One region of the Streptomyces sp. S4.7 genome, then DNA from elsewhere that is predicted to be linked to it. Evidence: riboswitches for the same ligand, from Rfam matches in the RefSeq annotation. Region 1 holds a riboswitch; each other region holds the start of a gene.
What was found. A riboswitch is a leader RNA that binds a small molecule or an ion and turns the genes downstream of it on or off. The one in region 1 is predicted to bind cobalamin.
Positions count from the first base shown of each region.

Region 2: it holds a riboswitch for cobalamin, as region 1 does, so the genes downstream of both, SSPS47_RS11335 (ABC transporter substrate-binding protein) here and SSPS47_RS23020 (ribonucleoside-diphosphate reductase subunit alpha) in region 1, are expected to answer to the same signal.
Region 3: it holds a riboswitch for cobalamin, as region 1 does, so the genes downstream of both, SSPS47_RS06600 (cobalamin biosynthesis protein) here and SSPS47_RS23020 (ribonucleoside-diphosphate reductase subunit alpha) in region 1, are expected to answer to the same signal.
Region 4: it holds a riboswitch for cobalamin, as region 1 does, so the genes downstream of both, metE (5-methyltetrahydropteroyltriglutamate--homocysteine S-methyltransferase) here and SSPS47_RS23020 (ribonucleoside-diphosphate reductase subunit alpha) in region 1, are expected to answer to the same signal.

Region 1 is NZ_CP048397.1:5,119,897-5,127,498, forward strand. It holds gene SSPS47_RS22995 (DUF2809 domain-containing protein) at 1-376, opposite strand, end outside; gene SSPS47_RS23000 (DUF397 domain-containing protein) at 399-602, opposite strand; gene SSPS47_RS23005 (helix-turn-helix transcriptional regulator) at 599-1,441, opposite strand; gene SSPS47_RS23010 (GNAT family N-acetyltransferase) at 1,539-2,078, opposite strand; gene SSPS47_RS23015 (ribonucleotide-diphosphate reductase subunit beta) at 2,138-3,157, opposite strand; gene SSPS47_RS23020 (ribonucleoside-diphosphate reductase subunit alpha) at 3,157-5,565, opposite strand; cobalamin riboswitch at 5,711-5,843, opposite strand; gene SSPS47_RS23025 (Uma2 family endonuclease) at 6,034-6,618, shown strand; gene SSPS47_RS23030 (YbdD/YjiX family protein) at 6,680-6,886, opposite strand; gene SSPS47_RS23035 (carbon starvation CstA family protein) at 6,883-7,602, opposite strand, start outside.
Region 2 is NZ_CP048397.1:2,580,341-2,587,942, forward strand. It holds gene SSPS47_RS11325 (ABC transporter ATP-binding protein) at 1-32, opposite strand, end outside; gene SSPS47_RS11330 (iron ABC transporter permease) at 29-1,081, opposite strand; gene SSPS47_RS11335 (ABC transporter substrate-binding protein) at 1,491-2,477, opposite strand; cobalamin riboswitch at 2,518-2,652, opposite strand; gene SSPS47_RS11340 (M67 family metallopeptidase) at 2,652-3,065, opposite strand; gene SSPS47_RS11345 (amino acid permease) at 3,183-4,643, opposite strand; gene SSPS47_RS11350 (DUF2017 domain-containing protein) at 4,940-5,527, opposite strand; gene clpS (ATP-dependent Clp protease adapter ClpS) at 5,527-5,832, opposite strand; gene SSPS47_RS11360 (nicotinate phosphoribosyltransferase) at 6,034-7,389, shown strand; gene SSPS47_RS11365 (isochorismatase family protein) at 7,526-7,602, shown strand, end outside.
Region 3 is NZ_CP048397.1:1,483,886-1,491,487, reverse strand. It holds gene cobN (cobaltochelatase subunit CobN) at 1-961, opposite strand, end outside; gene SSPS47_RS06605 (cobyric acid synthase) at 958-2,535, opposite strand; gene SSPS47_RS06600 (cobalamin biosynthesis protein) at 2,532-3,518, opposite strand; cobalamin riboswitch at 3,638-3,785, opposite strand; gene SSPS47_RS06595 (hypothetical protein) at 3,933-4,178, opposite strand; gene SSPS47_RS06590 (inorganic phosphate transporter) at 4,201-5,460, opposite strand; gene SSPS47_RS06585 (class II aldolase/adducin family protein) at 5,799-6,515, shown strand; gene SSPS47_RS06580 (alpha/beta fold hydrolase) at 6,611-7,602, shown strand, end outside.
Region 4 is NZ_CP048397.1:7,227,007-7,234,608, reverse strand. It holds gene SSPS47_RS31745 (hypothetical protein) at 1-164, opposite strand, end outside; gene SSPS47_RS31740 (CDGSH iron-sulfur domain-containing protein) at 324-527, shown strand; gene SSPS47_RS31735 (iron-containing redox enzyme family protein) at 533-1,537, shown strand; gene metE (5-methyltetrahydropteroyltriglutamate--homocysteine S-methyltransferase) at 1,655-3,979, opposite strand; cobalamin riboswitch at 4,140-4,343, opposite strand; gene SSPS47_RS31725 (3'-5' exonuclease) at 4,473-5,039, opposite strand; gene SSPS47_RS31720 (hypothetical protein) at 5,073-5,768, opposite strand; gene SSPS47_RS31715 (sigma-70 family RNA polymerase sigma factor) at 5,771-6,385, opposite strand; gene SSPS47_RS31710 (SAM-dependent methyltransferase) at 6,940-7,602, shown strand, end outside.

The DNA.
Region 1 (7,602 bases):
CCACCCACGTATGCGCCGACGCGGCCACCGCTGCACCGATCGCGTACCACAGCAGGTCAGGCGTATTGAAGGTCGAGCCGAGCACGAGCCGCACGATCACGCTCCGCTCGGCCGGCCCTTCGGTCACCCCGCTGAGCTGAAGCAACTCGACGGCGCAACTGAACCCGAACGCGCCGGCGCCCGCGACGACGGGCCGCACACGGGGAGCGGCCAGGACGACGAGGACGTACACGAGGACGGCATACAGCGCGACCCCGCCGTACTTTGCGACGTCTCCTCCGGCGACAACCCGTATCCCGAGCCCGGCCCCGACAACCCCCACGGCAACCGCCGCAACCACCAACCGCTCACCCGCACGAACCCCCATGGTGCTCATGCGGGACAGGCTATGTCCGGATTCAGGAGCCGGCGAAGGAGAGGAACGTGCGCCACGGGTTGTTGGAGACGTGCAGGACGGGGCCGGGAGCCGTCTTGGAGTCGCGGATGTGGACCGTGGTGGGGGCGAGGGCAATCTCTACGCAGTCGCCGCCGGCCGAGCCGCTGTAGCTGCTCTTGAACCATGTCAGCCGGGCGGGTCCGGCCGTGGCCTGTTCAGCGTTCATGCCTCTCCTGCCAAGCGCTTGATAAGCCGTGCAGACTGCTCGATGTTCAGAGCCTGCATACGCAGCTTGCCATGACGCAACCCGAAGGCACTGACAGTTGTGGGATTGGTGATCACGAATCCCACTTCCTGGGATTCGATGTAACCGACTCGGCGATGCTCCAGGGTCTCCAGAATGACCATGGAGCCGTCGAGCCCCGGGTGAATACCGCGATCCGCAGGCATGACCTGGATCGACACATTGCGCAACGCGCCCTGGTTCAGAAGGTGGTGAAGCTGGTTCTTCATTACGTCGGCGGTGCCCACCGTGTTGGTCAGGGCCTGTTCGCCGATGACGAAGCATGTCTCCACCAGCGGTGTCCTCGTGAGCAGCTTCTGCCGGTTGAGCCTGGCTTCGACACGTTGGTCAATGACTTCCTCGCTGAGCGGCGGGCAGTGGGCCGAAACCACCGCTTTCGCGTACTCCTCGGTCTGGAGCAAGCCAGGGACGAGCAGCGGATCGGACGAGAACCGGCTCACAGCTTCCGTCTCGATCTGCGCGAAGTCCTGGAAGAACGCGGGAAGTTTCGCGAGGTCGACGTCGTCCTGCAGGACGGCCAGCGCCCCGCCCGCGTTCAGCGTCGCCTCCGCGCCCTCGGTGAACGCCCTCTTCGCCGGTCTGCGGCCCCGCTCGACCGAGGCGACCAACTCCACGGAGTAGCCCAGCGCGTCCGAGAGTTCCTGTTGGGTCATCCCCAGCCGCTCGCGGTAGAGCTTGACCAACTTCCCGTAGCCGACCCAGATGCCCGGACGATTGTCGACCGGTGTCCCCTGCCTTTTCTGACCGCGGCTGGTTCCCATACGCCTCACACCCCAACGTACCGATGTGCGAATGTAGTTCACCATCCAACGCGGGGCGTACAACCCCGGTCACGGTCCGCGAGCCGTACAACCGGGGTCAGTACGGGGCGCCCCTCCGCAGTTCCCACGTCTGGAGCGTCACGCTTCGCGGCTCGTTCTCACGGATCACCGGTGGCTCGTCCGTGAGTTGGAATCCCGTCTTGCGCGCCACCGCCGCGCTCGCCGCGTTGTCCGGTTCTATCCGGAGCAGCGCACGGCGGACTCTCGCGTCGTGGAACGCGTGCGGGAGCATCAGGCGTACCGCTCGGGACGCCAGGCCCCGGCGGCGGTGGAGCGCGCCGATTCCGTAGGCGAGTTCGACCTCGGATCCGTCCCCCGCCGCGACGAACAGCAGCACCTCGCCCATGGGAGTGTGCCCGTCCGTCGTGATGGCGAGCTGGAGCGCCTGGCCCGCCGCCCGCCGTTCGTGGGCGCGGATCACGTACGCACGTGCCGCCGTCTCGTCGAACGGTGCCCGCAGCGGCGTCCAGCGGTCCATCTCGGGCTCGTCGAAGAGGGCGGACAGGGCGGGGGCGTCGGCCTCGGTCCATTCGCGGAGTTGAAGGCCCTCACCCGCGGGGAGGGGAGTGTGAAACATGGGGTCATCGTGCCCGAGCCCCGCGGCACCCGCCACGGGGCTCGGGCAGTCACGCCTTCTTAGAAGTCGTCGTCGAAGCCGACCGTGCCCTCCACCGCCACCTGGTACGCCGACGGGCGGCGTTCGAAGAAGTTCGTCAGTTCCTGGACGCCTTGCAGCTCCAGATACGAGAACGGGTTCTCCGAGCCGTACACCGGCGCGAAGCCCAGGCGCTGGAGGCGCTGGTCCGCGACGCACTGGAGGTATTCGCGCATCGACTCCGTGTTCATGCCCGGCAGACCATCGCCGCACAGGTCGCGGCCGAACTGGAGCTCCGCCTCGACCGCCTCCTTCAGCATGTCGGTGACCTGCTGAAGGAGCTCGTCGTCGAAGAGTTCCGGCTCCTCCTTACGGACGGTGTCCACGACCTCGAAGGCGAAGTTCATGTGCATCGTCTCGTCGCGGAAGACCCAGTTGGTGCCGGTGGCCAGCCCGTGCAGCAGGCCGCGCGAGCGGAACCAGTAGACGTACGCGAACGCTCCGTAGAAGAACAGGCCCTCGATGCAGGCCGCGAAGCAGATCAGGTTCAGCAGGAAGCGGCGCCGGTCGGCCCGGGACTCCAGGCGGTCGATCTTCTCGACCGAGTCCATCCACTTGAAGCAGAACTGCGCCTTCTCGCGGATCGACGGGATCTCCTCGACCGCGTCGAACGCCGCCGCTCGGTCCGCCGGGTCAGGAAGGTAGGTGTCGAGCAGCGTCAAGTAGAACTGGACGTGCACGGCCTCCTCGAAGAGCTGGCGTGAGAGGTAGAGCCGCGCCTCGGGGGAGTTGATGTGCTTGTAGAGCGTCAGCACCAGATTGTTCGAGACGATCGAGTCGCCCGTCGCGAAGAACGCGACCAGCCGGCCGATCATGTGCTGCTCACCTGGGGTGAGCTTGCCGAGGTCGGCGACGTCGGAGTGGAGGTCGACCTCCTCCACCGTCCAGGTGTTCTTGATCGCGTCGCGGTAGCGCTCGTAGAAGTCCGGGTAACGCATGGGGCGCAGGGTCAGTTCGAAGCCCGGGTCGAGCAGGTTCTTCTCTACGGCAGGGGTGGTCATCACTGGCAGGCCTCGCAGGACTCGGGGTTTTCCAGGGAGCAGGCGATGGCGTCGGCGTCCGGCGCCATCTGTGCGGGTGCGGGCACGGCGGCGGTGACCGGCTGCGACTTCGCGGCACGGGCGATCCGCGTCGCCGGGCGCGACCGCAGGTAGTACGTGGTCTTGAGGCCCTTCTTCCAGGCGTACGCGTACATCGAGCTGAGCTTCCCGATGGTCGGCGTCTCCAGGAACAGGTTCAGCGACTGGCTCTGGTCGAGGAACGGCGTACGCGCCGCCGCCATGTCGATCAGGCCGCGCTGCGGGATCTCCCACGCCGTGCGGTACAGCTCGCGCACCTCGGCCGGGATCCAGCCGAAGCCCGCCACCGAGCCGTTGGACTCGCGCAGCGCCTCACGGGACTGGGCGTCCCACACGCCGAGCTTCTTCAGTTCGGCCACCAGGTAGGCGTTGACCTGGAGGAACTCGCCCGACAGCGTCTCGCGCTTGAAGAGGTTGGAGACCTGCGGCTCGATGCACTCGTAGACGCCCGCGATCGAGGCGATGGTGGCCGTCGGCGCGATGGCGAGCAGCAGCGAGTTGCGCATACCGGTCTTCGCGACGCGCGCCCGCAGGGCTTCCCACCGCTCGGGCCAGTTGAGCGTGACGTCGTAGTGGTCCGGGTGCAGCACGCCGCGCGCGGCGCGGGTCCTCGACCAGGCCGGCAGCGGGCCCTCGCGCTCGGCGAGGTCACAGGACGCCTCGTAGGCGGCGAGCATGATCCGCTCGGCGATACGGGTGGAGAGCGCCGCGGCCTCGGCGGAGTCGAACGGCAGCCGCTTCTTGAAGAAGACGTCCTGGAGGCCCATCACACCCAGGCCCACCGGGCGCCACTTGGCGTTGGAGCGGCCGGCCTGCTCGGTCGGGTAGAAGTTGATGTCCACGACCCGGTCGAGGAAGGTCACGGCGGTACGGACGCTGTCGTCCAGCCGCTCCCAGTCCAGCTCGCCGCTCTCGGTCACGAACGCGCCGATGTTGACCGAGCCGAGGTTGCAGACGGCCGTCTCGCCGTCGTCGGTGACCTCCAGGATCTCGGTGCAGAGGTTCGAGGAGTGCACGACGGCGCCGGGCTCGGCGGTCTGGTTCGCCGTACGGTTCGACGCGTCCTTGAAGGTCATCCAGCCGTTGCCGGTCTGCGCCAGCGTACGCATCATGCGGCCGTACAGCTCACGCGCCGGGATGGTCCTGCGGGCCTTGCCGGCCGCCTCGGCCGCCCGGTACGCCGCGTCGAAGTCGTCGCCCCACAGGTCGACCAGCTCGGGCACGTCGGCGGGGGAGAACAACGACCAGTCGCCGTCCGCGTCGACCCGGCGCATGAACTCGTCGGGGATCCAGTGCGCGAGGTTCAGATTGTGCGTACGGCGCGCCTCCTCGCCGGTGTTGTCGCGCAGCTCCAGGAACTCCTCGATGTCCGCGTGCCACGTCTCCAGGTAGACGCAGGCCGCGCCCTTGCGCCGGCCGCCCTGGTTGACCGCGGCGACGGAGGAGTCGAGCGTCCGCAGGAACGGCACGATGCCGTTGGAGTGCCCGTTCGTGCCGCGGATCAGCGAACCGCGGGCGCGGATGCGGGAGTACGAGAGGCCGATGCCGCCCGCGTGCTTCGAGAGGCGGGCCACCTGGTGGTAGCGGTCGTAGATGGAGTCCAGCTCGTCCAGCGGGGAGTCCAGCAGATAGCAGGACGACATCTGGGGGTGCCGGGTGCCGGAGTTGAAGAGCGTGGGGGAGGAGGGGAGGTAGTCGAGCCGGCTCATCAGGCCGTACAGCGCGGCGACTTCGTCCATGGCGGCCGGGGAGTCGTCCTTGGCCAGCCCGGACGCGACGCGCAGCATGAAGTACTGCGGCGTCTCGATGACATCGCGGGTGATCGGGTGCCGGAGCAGATAGCGGCTGAAGAGGGTGCGCAGACCGAAGTAGCCGAAGCGGTCGTCGGCGGCGGGGTCGATCAGCGCGTCGAGGCGGGGGGCGTGGCGGGTGACGAACGCGGCCGTACGGTCGGCGATCAGGCCCTCCGCGTGGCCCACGGCGACCGAGGAGGAGAACGAGACGGCGCCCTGGCCGGCGGCCTCGTCCGCGATGGTGCGGGTGAGCAGCCGGGCGGCGAGACGGGAGTACGCGGGGTCCTCGGAGATGAGTCCGGCGGCGGCCTCGGTGGCGAGTTCGCGCAGTTCGGCCTCGTCCGAGGCGGCGCTGCGGCCACGGAGCGCGGCGGCGGCGACCCTGCCCGGGTCGGTGTCGGCGAGGTCGGCGGTGAGGTCGGTGAGGAGCCGCAGTAGGCCCGTCCCTGGTCCGTCGGCCGGTCCGCCGGCCCCTACGGCCGTCTCCCCTACCCGCTCGGAGATCGCTGAAGCCGGATCGGCTGGCGCGATGGTCACGTGGTGCTCTCCCTCGCTCGGCTCTGGGCCTCGGGGAGGGCACGGCGGCGCACGCCCGCGTACGCCGTCCCGGAGACGGGCAGCGCGCGGCGCGGCGTCCACCGGCCCTGCCTCGGGGCCCGGACGTCTCGGCACCCGGATCGGTCGAGCCGGGTGCGCCGTCGGCAGGTGCTCGGACTCACGGGCGCGGCAAAGCGCACCACAGCACACCGTTGCGGGACAGTTCCGGATTTCCACCGGATTCTCCTGCGGCGACAGCAGACTTGAGCATACATGTGGGGCTCGTTGACGATGGAACCCCCCACATGTTGTGTCGGGCCTCTTCGACCGTGGGGAGCGATGCATGGCAGCGGCCCGCGGAGGTACGACGCGCCTTGACACAGGTCGCCGCTATCGTGGGCAGCACTGTGCACGGTTGCATGGTGCGCGGCTGTCGATGCCAGGTGCGGAGTGAAGTAGGGAGGGCCCATGACCGTGACCACCGACCGAGTTCACGTCTATGCCGATGAGTTCGATGAGGTCTCCCGGATACTGGCCCGCACGACCGAGCGCGTGCGTCTGGAACTGATCGACGGGAAGCTCAGGAGCAAAGCAGTGCCGGACGGGGATCACGGGCGCATCATCCAATGGCTGCTCCGCATCTGTATGCAGTCGCGGCCGGAGCTGTTCCTGCATCCGGACCAAGGGCTGAAGGTGCAGGCCTACCGCCACGGTCGGGCCAGGCCGGATGCCTCGCTGGCGTCCAATGACGCGTTCGTCGGCCAAGGCGAGTGGGCCGACCCCGGCCCCGTCCTGATGGCCGTCGAGGTCACGTCGTACGACTCCGACACCGACGCGCGCGACCGGGTGGAGAAGCCCCGCGCCTACGCGGAGACCGGCATCCCCGTCTATCTGCTGATCGACCGGGACACCTGCGAGGTGACGGTCTACAGCGAGCCGGACGGCGTGCGGTACGAAAGCGCCCGCACCGTGCCGTTCGGCAAGACAGTGGTCCTGCCCGGTCCGGTGGACATCGCACTGGAGACCGAGCAGCTCAAGGACTGGGTGCACTGACGCCCCCCGCACGACGGAGGGCCGCCGCTCCCCGCAGGGGAACGGCGGCCCTCCGAACCGCTCAGCAGCAGCGGAACCCTTCCCTCGGGTCCGCCTCGCGCGCGTCCATCCGCTCGCGTTCGAAGGCGCGGCGCGTCAAGGGCTGCGCCGTCGGGTCGCAGGCGCGGGTGTGGGCCACGTAGTGGTCGTACGCCGACTCGCCCGTCAACTCCCGTACGTACCAGCGGATCCGGCCCACCGCGTGGCGCACCTTCGCCGCGGAGGTCATGACGAACCCGTCCCGGCACCCGCCCCGGCGGACGCCTTCGTCTCCGCCGCCGCCAGTTCCGCCTTCTCCTCCTTCGTCGCGAACATGCCCGCGGGTGCGACCAGTTCCGACTTCACGTACGGCGTCTCCGAGAGCTTCACGCTCTCCGGGTGGCGGATCGCCTTGTAGCAGACCCGTCCGGCGTCCGCGATGACCACGATGATCAGGATAGCGAAGAGCGCGCAGAGCACGCCGTCCACCGTCGAGTTGGTGACGACCGTGTGCATGTCGTCCATCGTCTTCGCCGGCGGGAGCACCTCGCCGTTGTCGATGCCCGTCTGGTAGACCTCGCGCTGCTTGAAGAAGCCGACCTTCGGGTCGTCGGAGAAGATCTTCTGCCAGCTCGCGGTGAGCGTGACCGCCGCGTCCCAGGCCAGCGGAACCGCCGTCACCCAGGCCCATTTGAGCCGTCCGGACTTCACCAGCAGCGTCGTGCACACGGCGAGCGCCACCGCCGCCAGGAGCTGGTTCGCGATGCCGAACAGCGGGAAGAGCTGGTTGATGCCACCGAGCGGGTCGTGCACGCCGACCCAGAGGAAGTAGCCCCACGCGCCGACGACCACGGCGCTGGCGAACCAGACGCCCGGCTTCCAGCTGACCTGGCGCATCGGCTTGTACACGTTGCCGAGCATGTCCTGGAGCATGAAGCGCCCGACGCGCGTCCCGGCGTCCACCGT
Region 2 (7,602 bases), 2.5 Mb from region 1:
ACGCGGAGCGAGGCGGCCGTACGGTCCTTCATACAGGGGCTCCTTCGGGGCGGCGGCGCATCAGCCACAGGAAGAACGGGCCGCCGGTGAGGGCGGTGAGGACGCCGACGGGGATGTCCTGCGGGGCGGCGACGGTACGGGCGGCGAGGTCCGCGACGACGAGTACGACGGCGCCGCCGAGCGCGGCGACGGGCAGCAGCGGCCGGTGCGCGGCCCCGACCGCCATGCGCGCGGCGTGCGGCACGAGCAGTCCGACGAAGCCGATGGCGCCGCTCGCGGCGACCATCACACCGGTGACGAGTGAGGCGAGGACGAACACGGCGGCGCGGAAGCGGGCGGTGTCCAGCCCGAGTACGGTCGCGCCCTCCTCCCCCACCAGCAGCAGGTCGAGCGGTCTGGCGAGCGCCGTGAGGACGGCGGTGCCGGCGACGAGGACGACGGCCGGGCCGGCGAGGGTGCCCCAGCGGGCGCTGCCGAGGCCGCCGAGGGACCAGAAGAGGGCTTCCTGGAAGTGCTCGGGCCGGGCCGAGACGACCAGGACGAGCGTGGTGAGCGCGGACAGGATGTACGAGACGGTCACCCCGGCCAGTACGAGCCGCCCGCCGGTCATCGTGCCGCCGCGCCGGGCCAGCGCGTAGACGAGGGCCATCGCGGTGAGCGAGCCGGCGAAGGCGGCGGCCGGCATGGCGAGGGTGGTGGTGATCCCGGCGCCGATGCCGCCGCCGACACCGAGGACCAGCACCAGCACGGCGCCGGCGGACGCCCCCGAGGAGATACCGAGGAGGAACGGGTCGGCCAGCCGGTTGCGTACGAGGGCCTGGAGGACGGTCCCGACGACGGCGAGCCCGGCGCCGACGACGGCGCCGAGCAGCACGCGCGGCAACCGCACGTCCAGGACGATCGTGCGGAAGGGGCTGGGCTCCGCGCCGCCGGTGAGGATCGTGAGGACCTCACCGGGCGGGATGCGGACGGAGCCGAGCGCGAGCCCGGCGACGACGGCGCACAGGAGGGCCGCGGCGAGCGAGGCGAGCACGAGGGCGTACCGCAGCCGGCGGGGGCCGGGCGGGGTCCGACAGGTCATGACGTGGTCCTAGGGCGTGTCCGGAATGCAGCGCCGTCCGCTCGCGGGACGGGGCCGCGGCGGCCGGCGGGTGCATCGCAGGCGGATGATCGGTGTGGTGGACGAACCGGCCGTACTCGGACGACTCCGGCAACGCGGCAAAGTGCCGTGCCAGGCGTCCCGGGCCCCCAAGATCCGCCGGACAGGGCCCCTGGCGTGTCCGGAAAGTAGCGCCGTCCGCCCGGAGGGGCGGGGCCCGCGACGGCCGGTGCGGTGCCTCGCAGGGCGGAGGACCGGTGTGGTGGATGGACCGGCCGTACTCGGCCGACTCCGACAACGCGAGGGGGCACCTCCCGGGCCCCCTCGGGGGCTACGGGGGAGAGGCGCCGTGCCAGGCGTCGCGGGCCGGGCGGGACTTTCCGGACACGGCCTAGAGGCCCGCCTCGGGGTGGAGTTGGGTCGCGAGGCGTTGGACGGCGGCGGGGGCGCGGACGCCGAGGACGGCGTCGGAGAGCGGCAGGACGGCGAAGCTCTTGTTCCTGATCGCCGGGACGTCCTTCAGTACGGGGTCCTCCAGCAGGCGCTTCTTCTTCTGCGCGACGGTGGTGGCGCCGTAGTCGTAGATCACGACCGTCTCGGGCTCGCGGGCCACGACCTGCTCCCAGGTGGCGTCGCCGAAGGACTTGTCGAGGTCGGCGAAGACGTTGCGCCCGCCGGCCCGCCGGATCAGCTCGTTGCCGATGCCCTTGCCCCCGGCGGTGAACGCGGTCTTGTCGCCGCTGTCGTAGACGAAGACCGGGACGGGCTTCACGTCTTCGAGCCCGGCGGCGGTGGTGGCGAGGGTGGTGCGTGCCCCGGCGGTCCACTTCTCGGCGCGGCCGGCGACACCGAAGGTGCGGCCGACCTCCCGGACCTCGCGGAACACGTCGTCCATGGAGGTCCGGCCCTCGGCGCAGTTCTCAAGGTTGAGCCGGGTGTCGATGCCGGCGCCCTTGAGCTCGTCGCGGGTGCGGCCGTCCTTGGCGGCGAAGGCGCTGGCGTAGCCGCCGTAGACGAAGTCGGGGTTCGCGGCGAGGAGTCTCTCCTTGGAGGGGTACTCCTCGGCGATGACCGGGACGCTGTCGTACGCCTTCTTGTGGGCGGGGAGGACCGCGTCGTCCAGCCAGGCGGTGCCGATGAGGGACTTGGTCAGACCGAGCTCGATCATGATCTCGGTGACGTGCTGGTTCATCGTGACCACGCGCTTCGGGGGCGCTTCGAAGGTGGTCTTCACACCGCAGTTGGTGACGGTGTACGGAAATCCGCCGGCCGGTGCCCCGGAGGCGGGGACGGGGTCCGGGCCGGTGCCGCAGGCGGCGAGCGGGAGCAGCAGCGGGAGCAGGACCGCCGGTATGAGGGCGTGGCGTCGCGAGGGCATGACTGGGCCTCCTCCGGGGGATTTCCGCGTCCCCTGGCATGGTGGGAGAAGGGCGACAGGTCAGTTCCTGGCTTCCGGGCCCCCGCTCGCGCGCGGGGCCCGGTCACAGTGGCGGGACCGTGCCGGATTCACACCGGCTTCCTGGGTCCTGCCGCCCTGGACGGCGTCAGTGTGTCAGATGACCTCGACCTCTTCTTCCGTGACCTCGCCGTCGACGATGCGGTACGAGCGGAACTGGAACGGGCCCATGTCGTCGGTGTCGGCCGTGGAGACCAGGACGTAGTGGGCGAACGGCTCCATCGCCAGGTCGATGTCCCGGCGCGAGGGGTACGCCTCGGTCGCGGTGTGCGAGTGGTAGATCACCACCAGGTCCTCGTTGCGCTCGCGCAGCTCGTTGTCGAGCTTCTTGTGGTCGTCCGCGTCGAACTCGTAGAACGTGGGCGAGCGGGCCGCGTTGAGCATGGGGATGAAGCGCTCGGGCCGGTCGCTGTCCTCGGGGCCCGCGATCACGCCGCACGCCTCGTCGGGGTGGTCCGCCCGCGCGTGGGCGACGATCTGGTCGTACAGCGCCTGGGTGATGGTCAGCATGAGGTGAAGGATAAACAGGTGGCCTCCGTGTGTGAGATACGGAGGCCACCTGGTGAGACGGGTTCCGGGACGCCCGGCGGCTGACGGGGAGCTGCCGGGGCGGCTGCCGGGCGGGCGTCAGTCGGAGGCCTTGACGAACTCCGGCTCGTTCGGGCCCTCGGGGGCGCGCGCCGCGAGTTCCGGGTTACGGCTCTTGAGCAGGGCCCAGCCCGCGACCAGGAACACCGCCCAGAGCGCGCCGACGTACAGCGAGACGCGGGCGTCGGAGTCGTACGCGATCAGACAGGTCACGAAGGACAGGAAGGCCAGCGCCGCCCAGCTGAGGGCCGAGCCGCCCGGAGCGGGGAACGAGGACGCCGGGAGCCGGCCCGCGACCACGGCGGAGCGGTACTTGATATGGCTGATGAGGATCATCATCCAGGTCCAGATACCGGCGGCGGTGGCCACCGAGGTGACGTACAGGAACGCCTTCTCGGGGACGACGTAGTTGAGGACGACGCCGATGCCCATCAGGGCGACGGACGCCGCGATGCCGGCGGCCGGTGTCCTGCGGCTGTTGAGCTTGCCCAGGGCCTGCGGCGCCTCCTTGTTGGCGGAGAGGTCGCGGAGCATCCGGCCGGTGGAGTACATGCCGGAGTTGCAGGACGACAGGGCTGCCGTCAGCACGACGAAGTTGACGATTCCGGCGCCGAGCGGGATGCCGATCTTGGCGAACGCGTGCACGAACGGGCTCTCGCCCTCACTGAATTCGGTCCACTTCACGACGGCGAGGATGACGGTGAGCGCGCCGACGTAGAAGACGATGATGCGCCAGGGCAGCGTGTTGATCGCCTTGGGGAGTGTCTTCTCCGGGTTCTCGGACTCGCCCGCCGTGACGCCGACGAGTTCGACGGCGAGGTAGGCGAACATGACGCCCTGGAGGGTCATCAGGCTGGAGCCGATGCCGTTGGGGAAGATCCCGCCGTGCTGCCAGAGGTTGCCGGTGGCGGCGGTGTCGCCCGCGTCCGAGAAGCCGAGGGTCAGGACGCCGAGGCCGATGACGATCATGCCGATGATGGCGGTGACCTTGACCATCGAGAACCAGAACTCGACCTCGCCGAAAATCTTGACGGAGATCAGGTTGACGCCGAAGAGCACCAGGAGGAAGACCAGGGCGCTGACCCACTGCGGGATCGCCGGGAACCAGAAGTGGATGTAGATCGCCGCCGCCGTGAGCTCGGCCATGCCGGTCACGATCCACATGAGCCAGTACGTCCAGCCGGTGACGTAGCCGAAGAACGGGCCGAGGAACTCGCGGGCGTACTCCGCGAAGGAGCCGGAGACCGGCCGGTAGAGCAGCAGTTCGCCGAGCGCCCGCATGATGAAGAAGATCACCACGCCGGCGAGGGCGTACATCAGGATGATGCTCGGCCCGGCCTTGGCGATGTTCGCGCCGGCGCCCATGAACAGGCCGACGCCGATCGCGCCGCCGATCGCGATCATCTGGACCTGGCGGCTGCCGAGTCCGCGTTCGTAGCCCTCCTCCGAGGTGTCTGCGGAGGGCTTGTCCGAGGTGTTGTCGACCTGTGGGGAGGTCATGGTGATGCGCCCTTTCTCCCTGCCTGTGCCGGTGGTCGTGAAGATTTACCACGGGCCGGGCCGCGATTCACGGAGGCGGCTGTGGTGCGGCCCACAGGAAGAAGCGGACAAATTTCCCCCGGAATCGCAAAGCATGCGGGGGCGGCGACGCGATCGTTATCCGGAGTCGAGTGTCCGTTGAGGAAACGGAGCATGTCCGTCCGCAGACTCTGCGACGGGGGTACACAGACCCTGTGACGGACCGGCCGGACGGACCCGTCGCGGGGCGGGGCGCGGGAGGTGCGACCCCGCATCCGTCACGGCATCATGGTCTCGACGAGCGTCTCCTGGAGCGCCCCGAGCCACAGGTACGCCATCACCATCGGCTTGCGGGGGTCCGAGTCCGGCAGCCGGTACAGGCTCTCGCCCTCGTCCTCGTCGGAGACGTCCAGCCTGCTGCCGATCGTCAGGCGCAGGTCGTTGAGCGCGCCGAGCCAGTGCCGGCAGTCCTCGGGCGTCAGCTTCAGTACGGCCCCGCCCTCGCCGGACGCGGAGAGGGCGTCCAGGTCGCGGACGACGGCCAGGCCGTCCTCGCGCTTGCGGCTCCGCAGGTCGTTCTCGGTGAAGCGCCTGAACTCGGAGGCGTACTCGCGCAGTTCGTCGTCGGTGTCGTCGCCGAAGCCGTACGCGTCCGGGAAGAGCCGGGCGAGCGCGGGGTCGGACGGCGGTTCGCTCGGCCCCTCCGCGAAGAGCGCGGCCAGGGGGTCCTCGCCCTGGGCCGGTTCGTCGCCGGGGCCGATCAGCTCCAGGAGCTGCACGGCGAGGGAGCGCAGGATGGAGATCTCGACCTCGTCGAGCGCGACGGCGGCGCCACCGCCGGGGATCGCCTCGAACTGCCCGGCCATCAGCCGGCGTCCTGGGAGAGCGTGGCCCACAGGCCGTATCCGTGCATCGCCTGCACGTCGCGTTCCATCTCCTCGCGGCTGCCGCTGGAGACGATGGCGCGGCCCTTCTGGTGGACGTCGAGCATCAGCTTGTGCGCCTTGTCCTTGGAGTAGCCGAAGTACGTCTGGAAGACGTAGGTCACATAACTCATGAGGTTGACCGGGTCGTTGTGGACGATCGTCATCCACGGCACGTCAGGTTCCGGGACGGTGAACGTCTCCTCGGCCGACTCGGGAAGTTCGATCTCTGTCGGGGCAACACTCACGGTTCGGGACGACCTTCTTCTCCGCCGGGGGTCCCGGGACGCGCCCCGGGATGCACAGCCTCACAGCCCCATGCTGCCACCAGGAGGGGCCTGTCGCACAAACGGCGGCCCCGGAGGCTTCCGAGTCGCCTCCGACCCGCCGGGCTCAGGGCGTTCACTAGAAATCGTCAAACTGACGAGATCCGCTGTAGCATCGCTCGTATGAACTCTGCGGACCTTGAGAACGGCCTGGCGAAGGACGAGGGCGGCCGACGGGTCGGCGTCCCGTCGACCGCGCTCTTCACCGACCAGTACGAGTTGACGATGCTGCGGGCGGCGCTGCGGGCGGGCACGGCCGAGCGCCGCTCCGTCTTCGAGGTGTTCACCCGGCGGCTGCCCGAGGGGCGGCGTTACGGAGTGGTCGCGGGTACCGGGCGCGTCCTCGACGCCGTCGAGAACTTCCGCTTCGACGAGGACGTCCTCGGCTTTCTGCGCGAGCGCGAGATCGTCGACGGCGCGACGCTCGACTGGCTCGCCGGCTACCGCTTCAGCGGGGACATCTGGGGCTACCGGGAGGGCGAGGTGTACTTCCCCGGCTCGCCGATCCTGCGGGTCGAGGGCTCCTTCGCCGAATGCGTGCTGCTGGAGACCGTGATCCTGTCGATCCTCAACCACGACTCGGCGATCGCCGCCGCCGCGTCCCGGATGTCGGCCGCGGCCGGCGGGCGCCCGCTGATCGAGATGGGCGCGCGCCGCACGCACGAACTGGCCGCCGTCGCCGCGTCGCGCGCCGCGTACGTGGGCGGCTTCGACACCACGTCGGACCTGGCGGCCGGGTTCCGTTACGGCATCCCGACGGTGGGCACCAGCGCGCACGCCTTCACGCTGCTGCACGACGACGAGCGGCACGCGTTCCAGGCCCAGGTCGACGCGCTCGGCAGCGGTACGACGCTGCTCGTGGACACCTACGACGTGGCGGAGGCGGTCCGGACGGCCGTGGACGTCGCGGGGCCCGAGCTGGGGGCCGTGCGCATCGACTCCGGCGACCTGCTGCTCGTCGCGCACCGGGTGCGGCAGCAACTGGACGAACTGGGCGCGGTGAACACCCGGATCGTGGTCACCTCCGACCTGGACGAGTACGCGATCGCCTCGCTGGCCGCGGCGCCGGTGGACGCCTACGGGGTCGGCACCCAGCTGGTCACCGGCAGCGGCAACCCGACCTGCTCCATGGTGTACAAACTGGTCGCCCGTGCCCACTCCGGCGATCCGAAGGCGCCGATGCACGCGGTGGCGAAGAAGGCGGTGGGCGGCAAGACGTCGATCGGCGGCCGCAAGTGGGCGGCGCGGCGGGTGGACGCCGAGGGGTACGCGGAGGCCGAGGTCGTCGGGACCGGGCCCGTACCCGCGGACCTGCTGGACCGGCAGCTACTGGTTGAGCTGGTCAAGGGCGGCGAGGTGGTCGCGCGCGAGCCCCTGGACGCGGTACGGGACCGGCACGTCGAGGCGCGGGCGGCGCTGCCGATGTCGGCGATCCAGCTGTCGCGCGGTGAGCCGGTCATCCCGACCGTCTACATGTGACGGGCACGAGGTTTGGAAGAGGGGTGGCACGCATGAACGGACGGCGACCGGGAACGCCAGGCTCCGAGAGGCCAACCGGAACGGGAAGCCATAGGCTCGGTGGCCCCCGCCCGCTCCCCAGCGAAGGACACCCGCCATGCACCGCGCACTGATAGTCGTGGACGTTCAGAACGACTTCTGCGAGGGCGGCAGCCTCGCGGTGTCGGGCGGCGC
Region 3 (7,602 bases), 3.6 Mb from region 1:
CCCGGCCGGCCCGCTCGGCGTCGGCGACGTACACGGGGACCCCGTCCGGGCCCTCCTCCTTGAAGGAGAACGGGACCGTGATCAGCCGCCCGTCGAACTCCGGGATCGCGACCTGCATCGCCGCGTCCATGGGGGACAGCGCGGCGTCCGACGCGTCCCAGGCCGCCCGCGACGACGTCAGACAGAGCCCTTGCAGGACGGGCACGTCGAGATCGGCCAGCGCCCCGATGTCCCACGCCTCGTCGTCGCCGCCCGCCGACGCGTCCGACGCGCGCGTGCCGCCCGCGGCGAGGACGGTCGCGATCAGCGCGTCCGCCGAGCCGAGCCGCTCGTACAGGGCGGGATCGGCGCCCCGGAGCGAACCGCAGTAGAGGGGGAGGGCGTTGGCGCCCCGCTCCTCGATCCGGTCGCACAGCACGTCCACGAAGGAGGTGTTCCCGGAGAGGTGGTGCGCGCGGTAGAAGAGGACCGCGACCGTGGGCCGCCCTTCCACCGAGGCGCGCTCGCCGTGCACGCCCCACTCGGGCATCGCGCGCGGCGCGTCGAACCCCTCGCCGGTGAGCAGGACGGTGTCGCAGAGGAACCGCGCCAGTTCCGCCAGATTCTCCGGCCCGCCCTCGACCAGATAGCGCAGCGCCTCGGCCACCACACCGGCGGGCACCGACGAGTCGGCCATCAGCTCCGCGTCCGGCAGCGACTCCCCGCCCAGCAGCACGGTCGGGACGCCGGACGCGGCGAGCACCGCGAGACCGTCCTCCCAGGCACGCTTGCCGCCGAGCAGGCGTACGACGGCGATCCGCGCGCCGGCGATCAGCGCGGGCAGGTCGTCGGTGGCATCGACCCGGGTCGGGTTGCCGATGAGATACGGGGCGCCCGAGGCACGGGCCGCCAGCAGATCCGTATCGGCGGTGGACAGCAACAGCACGGTCGGGGAGGGGCTGTCGGCAGGCGCGGTGGTCATGGCGCTCCAGGTGCGATGAAGGGAAGTCCTGACGGGGCGCCCGACTCGATCAGCCGCAGCAGCGCGTCCGTGTCCGCGTGTTCTTCGATCAGATCGCCGAGGAGGTCGAGCTGCTCCTCGCGCAGAGTGGCGAACGAGGTGTCGGGGGCGGGTACGAAACGGCGCCCCGCCGCCGTGGCCACGGCGCGCAGGAAGGCGCGCCGGAAGCCGTCGCTCTCCAGTGACCCGTGCCAGTGCGTACCCCACACCTGGCCCGAGCGGCACCCGTCGAGGCGGCGTCCGCCGCTGTCGAGAAGGAACGGGTCACCGCCTTCCACGGAGGCGACGCCGTGGTGGATCTCGTAACCCTCGACACGCTCGCCCAGCGCCTCGCCGACGGGCCGTGCCAGGGTCTTCTCACGGGCGAACTCGACGCGTACGGGCAGCAGTCCCAGTCCGGCCACGGAGCCCGCGCGGGACTCCACCTCGTCCTCGATGTGCTCGCCGAGGAGTTGGTAGCCGCCGCAGACACCGAGGACCGGGCGGCCCTCGGCGGCGCGCCGCAGCAGCGCGTCGGCGAGACCGCGCTCGCGCAGCCAGGCCAGCGCGCGGACCGTGCCGCGCGTACCGGGGACGATCACCAGGTCCGCGTCGGTGATCTCGTCGGGGCGGTCCACGAACCGCACCACGACGCCCGGTTCGGCCGCCAGCGCGTCCACGTCGGTGAAGTTGGACATCAGCGGCACCGCGCAGACGGCGACCCGCAGGACCTCCTCTCCGTACGCGGGAGCCACCACCGACTCGCGTACGGCGCCGCGCAGGGAGACCCGCAGGCCGTCCTCCTCGTCGATGCCCAGACCGTGCCGGAAGGGCAGCACGCCGTACGTGGCGCGGCCGGTGAGTCCGCGCAGCATCTCCAGGCCCGGCTCCAGCAACGACACGTCGCCGCGGAACTTGTTGACGAGATAACCGGCGACCAGCGCCTGATCCTCGGGGCTCAGCAGCGCCGTCGTACCGAAGAAGGACGCGAAGACGCCGCCCCTGTCGATGTCGCCGACCACGACGACCGGCAGCCGGGCCGCCCGCGCGACGCCCATGTTGACGATGTCGGTACGCCGCAGATTGATCTCGGCCGGGCTGCCGGCGCCCTCGCAGATCACCGCGTCGTACGTGCTCCGCAGCTCCTCCAGACAGTCCACGACGGTGCCGAGCAGCGTCTCCTGGCGGCCGGGGCCCGCGCCGTCCCCGTGGTAGCCGCGGGCGCTCAGCTCGCCCACCGGCCGTCCCATCAGCACCACTTGACTGCTGCGGTCGCTGCCCGGCTTGAGCAGGACGGGATTCATCAGCGCCGTCGGCTCGACGCGCGCCGCCTGTGCCTGCATCGCCTGCGCCCGGCCGATCTCGGCGCCCTCGCGCGTCACGAACGAATTCAGCGACATGTTCTGTCCCTTGAAGGGCGCCACTTTCACGCCCCGGCGTACGAGCCAGCGGCAGATGCCCGCCGTGACGACGCTCTTGCCGGCGTCGGAGGTGGTGCCCGCGACGAGCAGCCCGCCGCCGCGCCCGCGCCCGCCGCTCATCGGATCCCCGTTCATCGGGCCCTCCTCTTCAGGTGGTTGCCGGCCAGCAGCCGTCCGGCCACGCAGACGCCGAGCGCGAGCGCGCCGACGCGGTGCGACAGCCGGACCGCCCGCTCGATGTCGGCCACCTCGACCGGCCGTCCGCCGCCGCCCAGGACCGGCCGGTGTTCGACCCGTCCGCCGTACGCGAGGGTGCCGCCGAGCCGTACGCCCAGCGCGCCCGCGAACGCCGCTTCCACGGGGCCCGCGTTGGGACTCGGATGGCGGCCCGCGTCGCGCCTCACCACGCCGAGCGCCCGCGCGGGCGCGCCGCCCGCCACCGCCGCCAGCGCCGCCGTCAGCCGGGCTCCGGGCCAGCCCGCCACGTCGTCGAGCCGCGCCGACGCCCAGCCGAAGCGCAGATGGCGCGGCGAACGGTGCCCGACCATCGCGTCCAGCGTGTTGACGGCGCGGAACGCGACCAGCCCCGGCACCCCGCCGAACGCGCCCCAGACCAGGGCTCCCACGACGGCGTCCGAGGTGTTCTCGGCGACGGACTCCACCACGGCGCGGGCGATCTGCCGCTCGTCCAGGCCCTGCGGGTCCCGCCCGCAGAGCCGCGGCAGCCACTCCCGCGCGACCTCCACGTCACCGGCCGCCAGCGCCCCGCCGACCGCGCGCGCCTCCCGCCCCAGGGACGTACCGCCGACCACGGTCCAGGTGACGGCGGCGGTCAGGGCGACGGAGGCGGCGGTACGGTCCCGCAGCCCGCGCGAGACGAGGGCGGCCACTGCGGCCGCACCCCCGGCGCACACGACGGCGTGCAGCGTGCCCCAGCCCCGGTGGTCGTGCCAGAGCAGACGCTCGAGGGCGCCCGCCGCCCGCCCGAAGCCGGCGACGGGGTGGCCGCGCCGGGGGTCGCCGATGAGCCGGTCGGCGATCAGACCGGCGGTGGCGCCGTACGCGAAAACGTTTCCCGGGGCCGGTACTTCGCGGCCCGCCGAATACTCGGCACGCATCGCTCAGCCCGCCGATACGCCTCGGGACGCTCGTGGGGGTCTCGTACTCACAGCACTGGACGCGACAGCTGTACCGCAGCCGGGCATGGCGACATGTCCTCACTCAGGGTCCGCGCCCCGGTTCGACGTGATGCGGCGACAAGAGTTCCTGGCTCCGGGAGACATGACCGTCTCCCGTCACAGTGGCGGGACCGCGCCGGATTCGCACCGGCTTCCTCTTCGCTGTCGCCGTATTGGCCCCGGCAGTCCACCACGCGTGCGAATCCCCGTCAACCGGGCTTTGACCTGCGGCGGGGCGGTGTGCTGAGGCCCACACGGCGCGGGCTGCCCGCAGGACCCGAACACGGCCGAGGGGGGCGACCCGGTACGGGCCACCCCCCTCGGCGATGCTCGATCGCGTCGCGTCGCTCCGCGTCAGGCGACGATCATGTAGATCCCGTACGAGACGGCCGCCAGGCACAGGCCGAAGCAGACGTACGCGCCGGTGCGCGCCAGCGCCGCGGAGCCGGTGGGGCCGGCGGCCGTGGCCGTCGCGCCCTCAGCGGGCGCCGCGCCCTTCGAGAGCCCCACGATGCCCAGGGTGAACAGACCCACCAGCGCGACGGTGGCCACGAGACTGACGCCGAAGACGGAGCCGAGCGCCGCCCAGTCGATGTTCATGCTGAAAGTGTCCTTCGCTTCGTCAGACCGTCGCGGTCCGGGCCGGTTCGGCGGTGGGTTCCCCGGGACCCGGGGCCGGGATGGTGGCGGAGATCTCCGACGCCGGGCCGCCCACGGGGGGCGGGGTGACGGCGGCGATCGCGGCTGTCACGACACCCACGGGTTCGGCCGGGGTGGGCCCGTCCGCCTCGTTGACGTTGGTGTGGTCGACCGGCTGACGGCGCGACGCCAGCCAGATGACCGCCGACAGTCCGACGAGCAGCGCGGCCGTGACCGCGACACCCCAGGGACCCTGCCCGGTCAGGAACTCGGCGCCCGCGGCGACGAGACCGGCGGCCGGCAGGGTCAGCCCCCAGGCGATGAACATCCGGGTGGCGGTCGACCAGCGGACGACCCCGCCCTTGCGGCCGAGACCGGCGCCCATCACCGCGCCGGAGCAGGACTGCGTGGTGGAGAGGGAGAAGCCCAGGTGGGAGGAGGCGAGGATGACGGTCGCCGCGCTGGTCTGGGCGGCGAAGCCCTGCTGCGGCTGGAGGTCGGTGAGGCCCTTGCCCATGGTGCGGATGATGCGCCAGCCGCCGAGGTAGGTACCGAGCGCGATCGCGACACCGGCGGAGACGATGACCCACATCGGGGGGTTGGAGCCGGGGGCGAGGACGCCGCCGGTGACCAGCGCGAGGGTGATGACACCCATGGTCTTCTGCGCGTCGTTGGTGCCGTGGGCGAGGGAGACGAGGCCGGCCGACGCGATCTGTCCCGCGCGGTAGCCCTTCGCCGTGTCCTTCTCGTCCGTGTTGCGGCCGATGCGGTAGGTGAGCCGGGTGGCAAGCATCGCGGCCAGGCCGGCCACCAGCGGCGCGGCGAGCGCCGGGAGCAGGACCTTGGTGACGACCACCCCGCCGTTGACGCCGGAGGTGCCGACGGACATCAGCGTGGCGCCGATGAGTCCGCCGAACAGAGCGTGGGAGGAGCTCGACGGAAGGCCGAGCAGCCAGGTGAACAGGTTCCACAGGATGGCGCCGACGAGCGCCGCGAAGATGACTTCGGTCTGGATGCCCTGTTCGTTGATGAGCCCGCCGGAGATGGTCTTGGCGACCTCGACGGACAGGAACGCGCCGACGAGGTTGAGCACGGCGGACATCGCCACCGCCGTCTTGGGTTTCAGTGCGCCGGTCGAGATGGTCGTCGCCATCGCGTTGGCGGTGTCGTGGAAACCGTTCGTGAAATCGAACACGAGAGCCGTCACGATCACGATCGCGAGCAGCAGCGTGATGTGTTCCATTTACCCAGGCAATCGTTTGATGTCAGTGGCCGTTCAGGAACGTAGGGATGCCGAGTGAACGGAAGATGAACTGAGGCAGGCGTTGCGGTGACTCCCAACAGGGTGTGGCCGCTCCGCTTGTGAACGGGCGTGTCACCTCCCGGTGCCGGGGGCCGTGCGCGGATTCCGCTCGACCCGTGCGGCGCCCCGCCCCTGTCCCGTTTCCGGCCCCCTCCCGGGCCTCCGAGGCGGCCCGCCCCGGCCCGCTCGCCGGGGGCCCGCGCCGGGGGAGAGATTCACCTCACCGAGGGACCTTCGGACCCCGCGAACTCCCTTGGACCGCCTGGCAAAATCGCCGCATGACGGAAACCGGACACACGCACGGACACGACCGCGGGAGCGAGCACGGGCACGGACACGGGCACCCGGACGGCCCGGAGATCGAACGGGCCTGGCGGGACCTCGTCGTGACCGCCCGGCGGAGCGCGGCCGACGGACTGGTCGTCGGCACCTCGGGCAACGTCTCCGTACGCGTCGGGGAGCTCGTCCTCGTCACCCCGAGCGGAGTGCCGTACGACCGGCTGACGCCCGCGGACACCGTCGCCGTCGATCTGGACGGCCGACAGGTCACCGGCAGCCTCAGACCCACCAGCGAGCTGCCGATGCATCTGGAGGTCTACCGCAACTCCACCGCCGGCGCCGTGGTGCACACCCACGCCGTCCACGCCACCGCCGTCTCCACCCTCGTCCCCGAACTCCCGCTGATCCACTACATGGCGGCGGACTTCGGCGGACCTGTCCGGGTCGCCCCGTACGCGATGTACGGCACGGAGGCGCTGGCCGGGCACATGGTGCGCGCGCTGCGCGACCGTACGGGCTGTCTGCTCCAGAACCACGGCACCGTCACCTACGCGGACACCCTGGACAAGGCGTACGACCGCACGGCCCAGCTGGAGTGGATGTGCCGTCTGTGGCTCACCGCCACCTCCGTCCCCGGCCGTACGCCGGCCCTCCTCTCACGGGAGCAGGTACGGGACGTCGAGGAGCAGCTCAAGGGCTACGGCCAGCGGAGCTGACCACGCCGGACCGCCCGCCCCCGCGGGAACTCGGAACGTCACCCCGGACGCCCGCTCCACTGGCCGTACCGGCCGTCCGTACCGACACTGGGGAAATGCGCCCGGCCAGAGCGACGGCAGCAGCCGTCACCACAGTGATCGGTGTCGGCACGGCCGCGGTGGCGGTCGGCCGGTACGCCAGCGACGCGGCGCTCAAGGCGCCCCCCGGACGGCCCCTGCCGGGCGACCCACGGCTCGCCGTGCACGCCACGGCCGCCGGCCGCGTCACCCTGACCCGCTGCCTCGCCTCCCTGCGCCCCGGCACCTACGGCCTGGAGTCCGCGGACGTCCAGGCCGTCGTCGGCCCCGTCATCGACGACGTACCGCACCCGCCCGACACGGTCGTCCGCAGACTGGAACGCGTCGGGCGGGGCACCCTCGGCGCCGGCAGCCGCGTCCGGCTCACGCCCCAGCTCCACCACGGTGACCCCGCCACCGCGCTGGGCATCGACCACGACCAGGTGGAGATCCCCGGCGAACTCGGCCCGCTGCCCGGCTGGTTCGTGCCCGGCAGCCGCGACACCTGGGTGATCACCGCGCACGGCCTCGGCGCGACCCCCGAGCACCCCATGAACGTCCTTGAGTTCCTGGTGGACCAGCAGTTCCCGGTGCTGAACCTGGCCTACCGGGGCGACCGCGGCGCCCCGCCCCCGCCGGACGGCCTCGGCCACTTCGGCCACTCCGAATGGCGCGACCTCGACGCGGCGATCCGCCACGCCGTCCGGGAAGGCGCCGAACACGTCATCCTGTACGGCTGGTCCGTCGGGGCCACGATGGCCCTGCACGCCGCCGAGAAGTCCGGCCAGCGCGACCGGATCACCGGACTCGTCCTGGACAGCCCGGTGCTCGACTGGGAGACCACGCTGCGCGCCCTGGCCACCGCACGCCGCACCCCGTCTCCGCTGCTGCCGCTGGCCGTCCGCGCGGCGCAGGGCCGGACCGGACTGCGCGGCGGCAGACTGCCCGTGGTCGCCGATCCGGGGAAACTCCACGTCCCGACGCTGATCGTGCACGGCCCCGACGACGTCCTCTCCCCCTGGTACCCGTC
Region 4 (7,602 bases), 2.1 Mb from region 1:
ACATCCGGCGGCCCCTGGTCGACCACCTCGCCCTCGGCGTAATCGTCCGGTTCCTCTTCCGCGTCGACGACTTCCGCGTCTTCCGCGTCCTCGGTGTGTTCCGTGTCCTCCCCGTCGAATTCTTCCTGGTCGTATTCGTCCCGGCCCTTGTCGCTCTGGGACATACGGCACTCCCTCACTGAGCGTGGCCCCCGCTCCTCAAGTGTCATGCGCCTGCTCCGCCGCCGCAATGAGGTGCGCCCCCCGGGGCACTGGGCCATCGTGAAAGGAGAGGTAAGTGCGAACTCGGTCCGGCGAGGAAAAGGAAGAGCTGGTGATCGTCCGTGCCCACCCCATCCGGTGAGAGGCCGCGCCGTACCAACCCGACCAGGGACGGACCGATACTCGTCGAGGGACCCGTCGAGGTCGTCCTCAGCGACGGGAGCACGGTGACGTCGGACCGGTTCATGGTCGCCCTGTGCGCGTGCAGGCGCAGCCGGACGTACCCCTGGTGCGACACCAGCCACCGCCGGAAGTCCAGGGAGTGAAGCCGGTGGAGAGCGCGCGGGCCCAGCAGGACGGGCCGGCCCTGCCGACGGGGCGTGGCGAGCTGAGTGACGGCCTCGTACGGGTGCTGCTCGGCCGCCCCGGTGCTCGGCTGCCGTCGGGCTCGGTGGCCGGTGAGGCCCTTCCGTACGGGGAGGATCTGCACCTCGCGCTCTACATCTGCTACGAGTTGCACTACCGGGGGTTTCGCGGTGTCGACCCCGACTGGGAGTGGGATCCTGAACTGCTCCGGCTGCGCGGCGGACTGGAGCGCCGCTTTCTGGCAGCCCTGCGCGCGGACACCGGGCGCAGGACGGACGCCGGCGAGGCGTTCGCCGGGATTCTGGTGGAGCGCCTGGACGCGGACGGGCCGACTCATTTCCTCAGGGACGAGGGCGAGTTGTGGCAGCTGCGTGAGTACGCGGCCCAGCGTTCGCTCTACCACCTCAAGGAGGCCGATCCGCACGCCTGGGTGATCCCACGGCTGCGCGGCAGGGCCAAGGCGGCGATGGTCGCGGTCGAGTTCGACGAGTTCGGCGGCGGCCGGGCCGACCGGATGCACTCTCGGCTCTTCGCGGAGCTCATGTCGGACCTCGGGCTGGACACGGCGTACGGCCGGTACGTCGACGCGGCGACGGCACAGATGCTGGCGAGCGTCAATCTCATGTCGATGTTCGGGCTGCGCCGGTCGCTGCGCGGCGCCCTGGTGGGGCACTTCGCCGCCGTCGAGGTGACCTCCTCCCCCGCCTCCCGCAGACTGGCCGAGGCCATGCGGCGGGCGGACGCCGGCGAGGCGGCAGTGCACTTCTACGCCGAGCACGTGGAGGCCGACGCCGTCCATGAACAGGTGGTCCGCCGGGAGGTGGTGGGCGGTCTGCTGGAGGAGGAGCCCTGGCTGGAGACGGACGTGGCCTTCGGCGTCGACGCCACCGACCTGCTGGACACCCGCCTGGCCACCGAGACCCTGGCCTCCTGGCGCGACGGCGTCTCCAGTCTCCGTACACCGCTCTGACGTACATCACACCGCTCCGGCCGGTCCCGTGGCGGACCCGGCACCGCGGGCGGGCCGGGGCGGACCCGTCGATGTCCGCCCCGGCCCGCCCCGTCCCCAGGGTGCGACGCCGGTGGGTCAGACGCCGTCGGTGGCCAGTCGCGAGCGGATCTCGCGGGCGGCGGCGACCATGTTCTCCAGCGAGGCCCGGGTCTCGGGCCAGCCGCGGGTCTTCAGTCCGCAGTCCGGGTTCACCCAGAGACGGTCGGCCGGGATGGCCTCAAGTCCCTTGCGGAGAAGGGCTGTCGCCTCCTCGGTGCTCGGAACGCGCGGGGAGTGGATGTCGTAGACACCGGGCCCCGCCTCGCGCGGGTAGCCGTGCGCCGCGAGTTCGCGGGCGACCTGCATGTGGGAGCGGGCGGCCTCCAGGCTGATGACGTCGGCGTCGAGGTCGTCGATGGCCTGGACGATGTCGCCGAACTCGGCGTAGCACATGTGGGTGTGGATCTGGGTGTCCGGCCGTACCCCGCCGGTGGTGAGGCGGAAGGACTCCGTCGCCCACGCCAGATAGCCGGCGTGATCGGCGGAGCGCGGGGGCAGCGTCTCGCGCAGGGCGGGTTCGTCGACCTGGATGACCGAAGTGCCCGCCGCTTCGAGGTCGTTGACCTCGTCGCGCAGTGCGAGTGCGACCTGGCGTGCGGTGTCGGCGAGCGGCTGGTCGTCGCGGACGAAGGACCAGGCAAGCATGGTGACGGGCCCGGTGAGCATGCCCTTGACCGGTCGGTCGGTGAGCGACTGCGCGTACGACGTCCAGCGCACCGTCATCGGCTCGGGCCGGGAGATGTCCCCGGCGAGGACCGGCGGGCGGACATAGCGGGTGCCGTAGGACTGCACCCAGCCATGACTCGTGGCGACATAGCCGGTCAGCTGCTCGGCGAAGTACTGCACCATGTCGTTTCGTTCGGGCTCACCGTGCACCAGGACATCGAGCCCGGCCTTCTCCTGGAAGGACAGGACCTCCTGGATCTCTTCCCTGATCCGCTCCTCGTATCCGGCGGCGTCGATCCGCGCGGTGCGCAAGTCGGCGCGCGCGGTGCGCAGTTCGGCGGTCTGTGGGAAGGAGCCGATGGTGGTCGTCGGCAGTGGCGGGAGTCCGAGGCGCGCCCGCTGCGCCGTGGCGCGCTCGGTGTACGGCTGGGAGCGCCGTCCGTCGGCGTCGGTGACGGCGGCGGTGCGGGCGCGCACGGCGGGGTCGCGGGTGAGTGCGGAGCCGGCCCGGGAGGCGAGGGCCGCGCGGTTGGTGATGAGTTCGGCCGTGATGGCGTAGGTGCCCTGCCCGAGTCCGCGTGCCAGTACCGCGATCTCCTCCGTCTTCTGCCGGGCGAAGGCGAGCCAGCGGGTGATCTCGGGGTCGATGTCGCGTTCGGCGGTGGCGTCGAGCGGGACGTGCAGCAGGGAGCAGGATGCGGCGACGTCGACGCGGTCGGCGAGGCCGAGGAGCGTGCCCAGGGTGGCGAGGGACTTCTCGTAGTCGTTGATCCAGATGTTGCGTCCGTCGACGACGCCCGCGACCAGTCGCTTGCCGGGCAGCCCGCCGACGGCCGCGAGGGCGTCGAGGTTGGTGGCGGCCGATTCGGTGAGGTCGAGCGCGAGCCCGTCGATCGGGGCCTTCGCCAGCACGGGCAGCGCGTCCCCGAGCCGCCCGAAGTAGGAGGCGACGAGCAGCTTGGGCCGGTCGGCCGCCGCGCCCAGGTCACGGTAGGCGCGGGCGGCGGCGTTCAGTTCGGCCGGCGTACGGTCCTGGACCAGCGAGGGCTCGTCCAGTTGCACCCACTCGGCACCCGCCGCGCGCAGGTCGGCGAGGATCTCGGCGTACACGGGCAGGAGCCGGTCGAGGAGCGTCAGCGGCTCGAAGTCGGCGGCCACGCCCGGGGCGGGCTTGGCCAGCAGGAGATAGGTGACGGGCCCGACCAGGACCGGACGGGCGGTGAGGCCGAGCGCGAGGGCTTCCCCGAACTCGGCGACCTGCTTGGCCGGGTCGGCGGTGAAGACGGTGTCCGGGCCCAACTCCGGCACCAGGTAGTGGTAGTTGGTGTCGAACCACTTCGTCATCTCCAGCGGCGCTACGTCCTGGGTGCCACGCGCCATGGCGAAGTAGCCGTCCAGTGCGTCGGCGTCGACCGCCGCGCGGTGCCGCTCGGGGACGGCGCCGACCATGACGCTGGTGTCCAGGACGTGGTCGTAGTAGGAGAAGTCGCCGGAGGGCACTTCGTGGATGCCGGCGTCGGCCAGCTGCCGCCAGTTCGAACGGCGGAGGTCCTGAGCGGTCCCGCGGAGGGCGTCGGCGTCGACGCGGCCCTTCCAGTAGCCCTCTACGGCCTTCTTCAGTTCCCGGTTCTGTCCCTGGCGGGGGTAGCCGTACACGGTCGCCCGTGCTGCCGCGGCTGCGGACTGCGCTGTCACGGAACTCTCCTTCGCGAGATGTGTCCTTGGGTCCCGGGGACGGGACGCGGGCGCGAAGGGACGACCGACCGTACGGACCACGTCGCGTCGTCGGACGCGCGTGCCGCTCGATATGTACGCCGACCCGCCCACGAGGTCACCGGAACGTCCGCGCGCGATCGTTCACGCACGGGCAACGGGCAGGTCTTCGGACTCGTGGGCCCGTCTCGTATCGGTCACGAGACACCTACTGGCCGTCGCTTCCCAGACCCGTCCGGGCCCAGTGCGTATGACGGCGGTCGTTCCCACTCACCGCTGCGGGGCAGTCCCGGATTCCCACCGGGTTCCCTCTTACGACGCACCTGCCTGGCGGACAGGAACGAACCAGCTGCACCGACCAGCCTAGAGGGCCGGGTGGCGGGCGCACACGTGTTGACCACATCGCGGACGGTGAAATGGACGGGCCCCGGTCCGGGCGCGCGACGGACCCCCGGCGCCGCGCGTCCGGGTGCGCTCAGGACGCGGCGGGCCAGTCTCCGCGGCCCGCCAGCCGCACGACGAGGGCGGCGATGTTCCACGCGTCGTCGTCGCCCCGGTGGTGGCGTCCCTCCAGCGGGAGGCCGGCCACCCTCAGCGCCTGGGCCATTCCGGGGCGGCGCCGCAGACCGTAGGAGGCGGTGAAGGCGATCTTCGCGTTGGTGTGCCGGTGGCCGAAGGGGTACTCCGTACCCGTGTGCCGGCACTGGCGGGTGAACTGGTTACGGTCGTAGTCGCCCCAGCTGGCCCAGGGCAGCAGACCGGCGCGGTGGTCGCGCGCCAGTACCCGGCAGGCTTCGGCGAAGGGCGGGCCCCCGGCCACCTCGGCCGCTGTCAGCCCCGTCAGCTCCGTACAGAACGGGCTCACCTCCGACCGGGCCGGGCGCACGAGCAGCCGGTGCTTGGCGAGGCGCTCGCCCGCGCGCAGGTCGACGACGGTCAGCCCGATCTCGATGATCTCGCTCACCTGCCCGGGTGGTGGCGGGCCCTCCCAGCAGGTCGCCTCGACATCGACCACGTTGAGCAGCTGCCCCTCGACGTCCATGGGAGTCAGGGTAGGAACGACCCCGGCCGCGGGTCACCCGATTTTCGGCGAGGGGCTGTGGGGAAGGTCGCGCGTCAGGGTGGGGACGGGGCGCGGGATCGTACCGAAGTCCTGGTCCGGGTCGACGGGAAGTCGGTTGATGACCGCTTCCAGCCGGGCCGGGAGCGTGGGGCGGCTGCCGGAGCGGCACTGGGTGAGCAGTTGGTGGCGGATGCTCTCCGGCAGCAGCGGGCGCGCGGCCGGGGCCGGTGGCGGGCTGTCCGGGGCGGTCAGCCGACGGGCCTCCGCACGCCAGTGCCGGGCGTCGCTGAACTCGGCACGCCGCCCGTGGGCGAGGTAGAGACAGAAGGCGGCGGTGCGGTTGCCGCCACCCGCGGCGAACTGCCACCAGAACTGGGCGGCGTCGTGGTCACGCGCCAGATGGAGCAGCGCGCCGAAGACGACCGCGCCCTCGGGGTCGGGCCGGTCGTCATCGGCCAGCCGTGCCAGGGCCGTTGCCGCCTGTGGCGTGTCGACGATGAGGGCGACCGCGAGGTCGAGATCGCGGGCCGCCTGCTCGTGCGCGGCAGGGGTGCGCGGCGCGGCGGGAGCGGAGTCGGACTGTACGCGGGCGGCCTTGGCCTCGACTCGCCGCCGGGCCGCCTCGGTGTCGTAGTCGGTGTAGGTGTCGACGAGGACCTCTGCCTGGGCCAGCAGAGCGCTGATGGAGGCGTGGTCGTTGGTGCGCACGTCTACCCTTCCGTCTCGGTCGGTTCGATGGCCATGTCGAGCTCGCGTGCCAGGCGACGGCGGGCGTGCTGTGCCTGGGAGCGCACGGTGGCGAGTTCGATGCCGAGGTACTCCGCGACGTTCTCCTCGTCCTCGCCGAGGACGAACCTCAGGACGATGATGTCGTACTGACGCTCCGGCAGCAGGTCCGCGATGGCCCCGTACAGGCCGAGTTCACCTTCCAGGACGGTGAACCGGTCCCGGGTGTCGTGCCGGAGAAGTTTCGCGACGGCCGCGTGGAAGGCGGCGGTATCGACCAGGAGCGGCTGGAGTCCGCGTTCGTCGAGCCATCGGTGGGTCTCTTCCTTCAGCAGCGACCAGGCGTACCGGGAGACCGACTCCTGGGCCAGGGCGTGTTTCCAGTCCCGCTTCAGGTGCGCGCAGGCGTTGTCCACCACGGTCTCGGCCGCGGGCCGCCCGCCGACCTGCGAGTGGGCGTAGCGCATCCATAACTCGCGGTGGTAGTCGTGGAAGGCGTCGAAGGTCAGACCCAGCCGTCCTTGTCGGGCGTCCTCGTCGGTGTCGTCTCTGGGACCGGGGGCGTTGGCAGCCCGCGTCTTGTGGGTTGGTGCGGCCATCACGTTCCGCTCTCGGGCGCGCGGGGCGGCGCGTACGGCGCCGGGGCGGCGCCCGACGGTGTGTGGGGGGCGTACTGGGGACCGCGGAGGTGGCGTGCTCCGGCGCGCACTTCGGTCGCCGGTAGGCGTCTCGTGACGGTCCTCGGGTGGCCGGTGAAGACCAGGGCGGAGGTTCCGCGGACCGCCCGGGCTTCCCGATCGAGTTCCACGCATGTCCTTGGGGGCTGGGGCACCGCACCGCTCCACGGCGGAGGGGATGTCGGTGGGGACGGGATGTCCCACTCGACAGCCAACCGGATGAACGGGCGTCTTGTGCAAACCTTCGGTCAGTTGTCTTCGCCGACGGTAATAGTATGACTACTTAGACGTTCGGGGGGCGGTTTCGGAAACGCGTTCCCCGTTCGTCCGAACAGGCCGCCATGGCCCGGCGGAACGGCCCTCGCTCCCACGGTTGTCCCGTGCGGACGGCGGGAAGTGAACCCCGGTGGCGGAGGGGGCGCCGGCGCGCGCGAACCCGGGCCGACCGGACAGCGAACCACTCCTGGGGGCGTGGCATGGCGGAGAACAGCACGGTGGACCTGAAGCTGGATCAGGCGCATTCGGCCCGTATGTACGACTACTACCTCGGTGGCACCACGAACTTCCCCGCCGACCGGGAGGCGGCCGGCAAGGCCCTTGCCGCCTTCCCCTCCATCCTGGCCACCGCGCGCATCAACCGGCGCTTCATGCGCCGCGCGACGCGGTTCCTCGCCCAGGAGGGCATGACCCAGTTCTTCGACATCGGCACGGGCATCCCCACCTCCCCCAACCTCCACGAGGTCGCCCAGGAGGTCACCCCGGCGGCGCGCGTGGTCTACACGGACAACGACCCGATCGTCCTGGCCCATGCGCGGGCGCTGCTCCACAGCCACTCCGAGGGCCACACGTCGTACGCGCACGCCGACGTCACGGATCCGGCCGCGCTCCTGGCGACACCGGAGATAGCGGACACGCTCGACTTCACCCGTCCCATCGCGCTGAGCCTCAACGCGCTGCTCCACTTCGTCACCGACGACCGTGTCGACGGCGGCGCGCACGGCATCGTCGAACACCTCAAGGCGGCGCTCCCCCCGGGCAGCACCCTCACCATCACCCATGTCACCCCCGACTTCGACCCCGAGGGAATCGCCCGGCTCACCGGTGCCTACCGCGCGGCAGGCACCCCCGGTCAGGCGCGC